Regions from separate parts of the Rhodopseudomonas sp. BR0G17 genome, predicted to be linked through region 1. Evidence: predicted binding sites of a transcription regulator. Region 1 holds the regulator's gene; each other region holds the start of a gene.

Region 1 (2,202 bases):
GGTACAGATCGGCATGCCGGCGGTGTTCGCGCAGGCCGATAGTTCGACTGCTGCGCGGGTGGCGCTGTGGGGCGGGCGGGAAATTGCGCTGCTGGCGCTGGCTTCGCTGGTCGCCGGCTTCGCGACGATGCCGTACGCAGCCTATCACTTCCACCGCATCACCCCCTATGGTGTACTCAGCAATCTGGCGGCCATGCCGGTGGTGTCGGCGATCGTGATGCCGGCGGGGCTGCTCGGGCTCGCGGCGATGCCGTTCGGGCTCGATGCGCCGTTCTGGCGGATCATGGAACTCGGGATCGACTGGATGATCCTGGTCGCCCGATGGGTGGCGTCGCTGCCCGGCGCGGTCGGCCGCGTCACCGCGTTCGGCACCGGCCCCTTGCTCGTCGCCTCGCTCGGTATCGTGATGCTCGGTCTGCTCCGCTCGCCGCTGCGCTGGGCCGGGGCGCTCGGCGTTGGCGTCGCCATCGCCTGGGCGGCGCTGACGCCGCAGCCGGAGGTGCTGATTGCCGGCGACGGCAGGCAGGTCGCGGTACGCGGCGCCGACGGCCGGCTGCGCCTGATGCAGGGCGGCGGGGATAGCTTTCGGCTGAAGGAGTGGCTCGCTTCCGATGCCGATTCCCGTGCCCCGGATGCAGCGTCGCTGCGTGCCGGCGTCTCCTGCGATCCGGACGGCTGTGTCACGCCGCTCGCCGACGGACGGCTGGTGGCGCTGTCGCTCCGCCCCGACGGGCTCGCCGACGATTGCGCCCGTGCCGTGCTGATCGTCACGGCCGGCCAGCCACCGCCGGATTGCGCCGCACGGGTGATCGGCCGGGACGAATTGCAGGCGAATGGCGCGCTGGCGCTGCGGCGGAGCGCAAACGATCCAGGGCTGTTCGTGGCGGAGGCCGCCCGACCTCGCGGCCAGAGCCGGCCCTGGGCTCCAGCGGCCGCGGAGGCGACGGACGCGTCTATCTCGACCGAACCTTCAAGTCGCCGCCGTGCGCCGATCGACGCCACGCCGGCTCCGCAGGACCAAGTGGGCGACGAGTAGGGCGCAAAGGCCCGCACGCCGACGACAGAGCGGGCGACCAGCTCTGTCCACTGCACGCCTCAATACTTGCGGTACAGCCCGATCAGCTTGCCCTGGATGCGGACGCGGTTCGGCGGCAGGATCCGCACCTCGTAGGCGGCGTTGGCCGGCTCCAGCGCGATCGAGGCGCCGCGGCGGCGGAAGCGTTTCAGCGTAGCTTCCTCTTCGTCGATCAGCGCCACCACGATGTCGCCGGTGTCGGCGATGTCGTTCTTCTGGATCAGCGCCATGTCGCCATCGAGGATGCCTGCTTCGACCATCGAGTCGCCGCGCACTTCCAGCGCGTAGTGTTCGCCGCTGCCGAGCATGTCGGCTGGAACGCTGATGGTGTGGCTGCGGCTTTGCAGGGCTTCGATCGGCGTACCGGCTGCGATCCGTCCCATCACCGGCACCGCGACGCTGCCGCGATCGTTGTCATCCTCGGCCGGCGCCGGGCTTGGCGGCCGCACCTTGCCGAGATTGCCTTCGATCACGCTCGGGGTGAAACCGCGCCGGCTGTTGCCGGGCATCCCGCCGGTGTCGGGCAGCTTGATGACTTCGATCGCGCGGGCGCGATTGGGCAGCCGCCGGATGAAGCCGCGCTCTTCCAGCGCGGTGATCAGGCGATGAATGCCGGACTTGGAACGGAGGTCGAGCGCATCCTTCATCTCGTCGAAGGACGGCGGCACGCCGGCTTCCTTCAGTCGCTCGTTGATGAATTTCAACAGCTCAAACTGCTTGCGCGTCAGCATCGGCAAATCCCCAGTCGGCGATGATGTGCCGGTTCGAGGTGCGTTTCGGTTCGGGCCACGAGCCCTTGTGAGAGCGTCATCGTCGCCGAATCTCGAAAACAAATCATGAACGGACACTATCTGTTCGGGGTGTGTTCCGCAACCTCTTAATCGAAATCTAGGATTTTCACGGGTCGCTATAGCGGGAGCTTAAGGATGACGCAGGGTGAACCGGCCGGTGCGGCCGGCGCGAAAGCCGGGCGCACGATCAGCGCTTCCGCCGACGCCAGCCGCGCCAGCAGCGACGAATCCTGGCTGTCGACCGGAGTGGCGATCTGCCGTCCGGTTTGGTCGTGCGACAGCGTGGCGCGCAGATAGTCTTCGCGCTGATCGTTGGCAGAAAGGTCCGCGCCGAGC
Region 2 (2,202 bases), on a different contig from region 1:
AGCGATACGCGGATTTGCGGGCACCATCAAGCATCTGGCACCATATAAAGGACGTAATCGGTTCCGACACCAACAAATCGGCCCGGTGCGAGTTGACCCATCGACGGCGCCTCCGCGCCAGGCAGGACATCGTTCGTGAACATCAGCAGCCGCCACATTGCCACTGTCATTCCCACGTCGACCCGGTACGCGGGTCTGGGCGGGGTGCTGGCTGCCGCCGCGGTGCTGACCGCTGTTCCTGCGGCTGCTCAGGGCAAGCTCGACGCCCGCTATGAGGCCTCCCTCGCCGGGATCGAGGTCGGCAAGGGCGCCTGGGTGATCCAGGTCGACGATGATTTCTATTCGGCATCCGCGACCGGGACGACCTCCGGCGTGATGCAGGCGTTTTCCAGTGGCCACGGCCGCGGCGAAGCGCAGGGCCGAGTGATCAACGGCCAGCTGGTGCCCGGCAACTACATGGCCAGCATCACGGGCGGTAAGAAAACCGAAACCATCCGCATCACGCTCGCGAACGGCAACGTCAAAGAGTCGAGCATCGAGCCCGAGCCACCACCGGACGACGACCGCATCCCGGTGACGGACGCGCATCGCCGCGGTGTGATCGATCCGATGACGGCGTCGTTCCTGCGCGTGCCGGGCACCGGCGACGTGCTCAGCCCAGACTCCTGCCGGGTGTCGACGCCGATCTTCGACGGCCGCATGCGATACGATCTGCGGATGGAGTACAAGCGCACCGAGACGGTGAAGGCCGAAAAAGGCTATCGCGGACCGGCTCTGGTGTGCGCAGTGTATTTCAGCCCGGTGTCGGGCTACATCCCGGATCGCGCCGCGATCAAATACCTGATCAAACAGCGCGACATGGAAGTCTGGCTGGCGCCTATCGCCGGCACCCGCGTGCTTGCGCCCTTCCGGCTGAAGATCCCGACGCCGGTCGGTAACGCGATGCTGGAAGCAACGCAATTCATCACCCAGGCCGCACCGCCGAAGTCGGCGTCACGCGCGCAATAGGCGCGGCCCCGCCTGCCTGCGATCGGCGGCGTTGAATCATGTTGACTCCCATCGGAATCGCGGAACGCATGAACCGCGGCGAACTCACCCGGGCGAAGAGGATAATGGCCTGTCTTTTCACCTGATCTTGAGCGCGCAGCTGAGCCCTGTACGACATATTGCGTCAGCCACTCCCGACTCAGAACGAGTCAGCGATTCGGCCGCGTTTCGTTCCGGACTCGTTCCAGCCCTTAATCGGCGATTGCTGCGGCGTCGCGATGTGACACAGATCTGACCGCGACCACGCAGAAATCAAGTCGAAATGCCCAACCTGTACTCTGAGGCGTTTACCAATGACCGCGTCCCCGGCGCCGGCGTGACTGCGGTGCTGGGGCCGACCAACACCGGCAAGACGCATCTGGCGATCGAGCGGATGGTCGCGCACCCGTCGGGCCTGATCGGCTTGCCGCTGCGGCTGCTTGCGCGCGAGGTCTATAACAAGATCGTCGACAAGGTCGGCGCCAACGCCGTCGCGCTGGTCACTGGCGAAGAGAAGATCAAACCCTCCAAGCCGCGCTACTGGGTATCGACTGTCGAGGCGATGCCGCGCGATCTCGACGTCTCGTTCCTGGCGGTCGACGAAATCCAGATCGCGGCCGATCTCGAGCGCGGCCACGTCTTCACCGATCGGATTCTGCGCCGGCGCGGCCGCGACGAGACGCTGCTGCTCGGCGCCGCGACGATGCGGCCGATGATCGAGCGGCTGTTGCCGGGCGCCAGCATCGTCACCCGGCCGCGGCTGTCGCAGCTCGAATATGCCGGCGACCGCAAGCTGACCCGTCAGCCACGACGGACCGCGATCGTGGCGTTCTCGGCCGACGAGGTCTATGCGATCGCCGAATTGATCAAGCGCCAGCACGGCGGTGCCGCGGTGGTGCTGGGCTCGCTGAGCCCGCGCACCCGCAACGCCCAAGTGGCGATGTTTCAGTCCGGTGACGTCGATTACCTGATCGCCACCGATGCAATCGGCATGGGGCTCAACCTCGACGTCGACCACGTCGCGTTCGCGTCCGACCGCAAATTCGACGGCTATCAGTTTCGCCGCCTGACCCCGCCTGAATTCGCACAGATCGCCGGGCGCGCCGGCCGCGCCACCCGGGACGGCACCTTCGGCACCACCGGGCGCTGCGCGCCGTTCGAGCCCGAGCTCGTCAA
Region 3 (2,202 bases), on a different contig from region 1:
TTCTCACGTCCCTGGCCGAGCCGCTGGCTGTCATACGAGAACCAGGCGCCGGACTTCTCGACGATGCCGGCCTTGACGCCGAGGTCGAGGATCTCGCCCATCTTGGAGACGCCCTCGCCGTACATGATGTCGAATTCGACCTGCTTGAACGGCGGCGCCAGCTTGTTCTTCACCACCTTGACGCGGGTCTGGTTGCCGATCACCTCGTCGCGCTCCTTGATCGCACCGATGCGGCGGATGTCGAGGCGGACCGAGGCGTAGAACTTCAGCGCGTTGCCGCCGGTGGTGGTTTCCGGCGAGCCGTACATCACGCCGATCTTCATCCGGATCTGGTTGATGAAGATCACCATGGTGTTGGACTTGTTGATCGACGCGGTCAGCTTGCGCAGCGCCTGGCTCATCAGGCGGGCCTGCAGGCCGGGCAGCGCGTCGCCCATTTCGCCTTCGAGTTCGGCGCGCGGCACCAGCGCCGCCACCGAGTCGACGATCAGCACGTCGATCGCGCCGGAGCGCACCAGCGTGTCGGCGATTTCCAGCGCCTGCTCGCCGTGATCAGGCTGCGAGATCAACAGGTCGTCGACATTGACGCCGAGCTTGCGGGCATAGACCGGGTCGAGCGCGTGTTCGGCGTCGATGAAGGCGCAGATGCCGCCCTTCTTCTGGGCCTCGGCGACGCAATGCAGCGCCAGCGTGGTCTTGCCCGACGATTCCGGCCCGTAGATTTCGACGATCCGGCCCTTCGGCAGGCCGCCGACGCCGAGCGCGATGTCGAGTCCGAGCGACCCGGAGGAAATCGTCTCGATTTCCATCGCGCGGTCGTTCTTGCCGAGCTTCATCACCGAGCCCTTACCGAACTGACGTTCGATCTGGGACAGCGCGGCGGAGAGCGCCTTGGATTTGTCCATGGAAGAACCTTCGACGATACGCAATGCGGTGGGGGCAGCCATCAACGTGCTCCTTATGGACGGATTCGCCAACTGGACAAACAGGCGCCGGGCTCAGCCGACAAAATCAACGTACCCTATTTGTTCTCCGTTCGCAATATGTTCTTGTCGAAATCCGGTGCTTTCACGAGGGGCGGCAGCACAATTTCGGACTCCGGCGGCCGCTCAAGCTGGAATGCATCCGCCAGTCCTGACGACGTGCGGTCGGAAGGCGCCCTGGGCCGATAGCAGTGCCGAGCCGGCCTCCGCGACGGCATCGAACAGAACGCCAAGCTACAGAGTCGCTAAACTAACCAGGTCGGGCGAGCCGCCTGCTAAGCAGCAAGTCGCGGCGTCATTTCTGCGGGCCGAATAGCATCAGCAAGCGATTAGCTCGCGCTTGCAGCTTGGTCGGGCTTCCTACTCAAATCAGCTCGCGTCCCGCCGTACGAACCGCCGTCCCCGCGCCGCGCCTTCATCCTTTCTCAACCCGGCTTCGCCACAACTGAAAGGATGGATAGCCTTCTTGCCACTCCGAAGATCCCGGACAAAGTGCGGGTGCTGTGCGGCCGCTGCCGCGAGCCGTTCCGGGAGAAGATCAAGAACATGCGGGAGGGGTTTCAGACCCAGTGCCCGAACTGCAACCGGCTGATCACCTTCTCCAGCGACTCCGCCGATCTCGGAGTGCAGCGGGCGATGACCGAGGCGCGGCGGATCCGCAATGGCGGCGCCGCGGCGGCGGTGTATGGCGGCGGCACTGAGCGGCTGTGAACGCTGCGCCGGCCGGCTCAGCGCAGGTTCTGGATGCCCCACATCACCAGCAGCATCGCCGGCACGCAGACCGCGGCGTAGATCGCCCATTTGGTCAGGCCCGCGCCGGTGCCGCGCTTGAAGGCTTCGAGCAGCCGATAGGTCGCGACGATCCAGGGCAGGATGATTCCGACTGCGACGGCGTCGACCACGTACCAAAAACTCATCTTCCATCGTCCCGTGCAATGACCGCGCGCCAGCTTTACCGCAGCCGCCCCGCTCCACCATCCATTCCTTCGGCTGAGGGCAATCGGCCGCAGCAGCGGTATCGGCAGATCAGGGTTTTCCTGACAGCGCCGACCGCTCCCCCTGGAACTGGCGGACAGCATTTCGGATCGACAGGCATTTTCGCTCGTACTAGCCTGAGGGTGCCATCCGCTTCGACAGGAGACGTGACTGACGGGCGTGCGCGCTGCGATGGCCGCCGCGTCCTATGGGAGCAAACGAACAGGAGAGCGTCTTGGATAAA

The links. The regulator LexA, encoded in region 1, represses DNA repair genes until DNA is damaged. The targets are predictions, from matches to a motif close to TGTTCNNNNTGTGTTCNG.
Region 2: DY467_RS10700 (helicase-related protein) is a predicted target of LexA. The motif match lies at 1,217-1,234, and genes of this name have one in related genera.
Region 3: recA (recombinase RecA) is a predicted target of LexA. The motif match lies at 1,034-1,051, and genes of this name have one in related genera.

Annotation. Positions count from the first base shown of each region.
Region 1 covers NZ_QUML01000006.1:160,512-162,713, forward strand. Annotated here, with positions in the region: gene DY467_RS07300 (ComEC/Rec2 family competence protein) at 1-1,036, shown strand, start outside; gene lexA (transcriptional repressor LexA) at 1,096-1,806, opposite strand; gene DY467_RS07310 (molybdopterin molybdotransferase MoeA) at 1,983-2,202, opposite strand, start outside.
Region 2 covers NZ_QUML01000010.1:160,025-162,226, forward strand. Annotated here, with positions in the region: gene DY467_RS10695 (DUF3108 domain-containing protein) at 136-1,008, shown strand; gene DY467_RS10700 (helicase-related protein) at 1,310-2,202, shown strand, end outside.
Region 3 covers NZ_QUML01000032.1:25,729-27,930, reverse strand. Annotated here, with positions in the region: gene recA (recombinase RecA) at 1-947, opposite strand, end outside; gene DY467_RS20490 (hypothetical protein) at 1,437-1,694, shown strand; gene DY467_RS20485 (hypothetical protein) at 1,712-1,900, opposite strand; gene DY467_RS20480 (ferritin family protein) at 2,194-2,202, shown strand, end outside.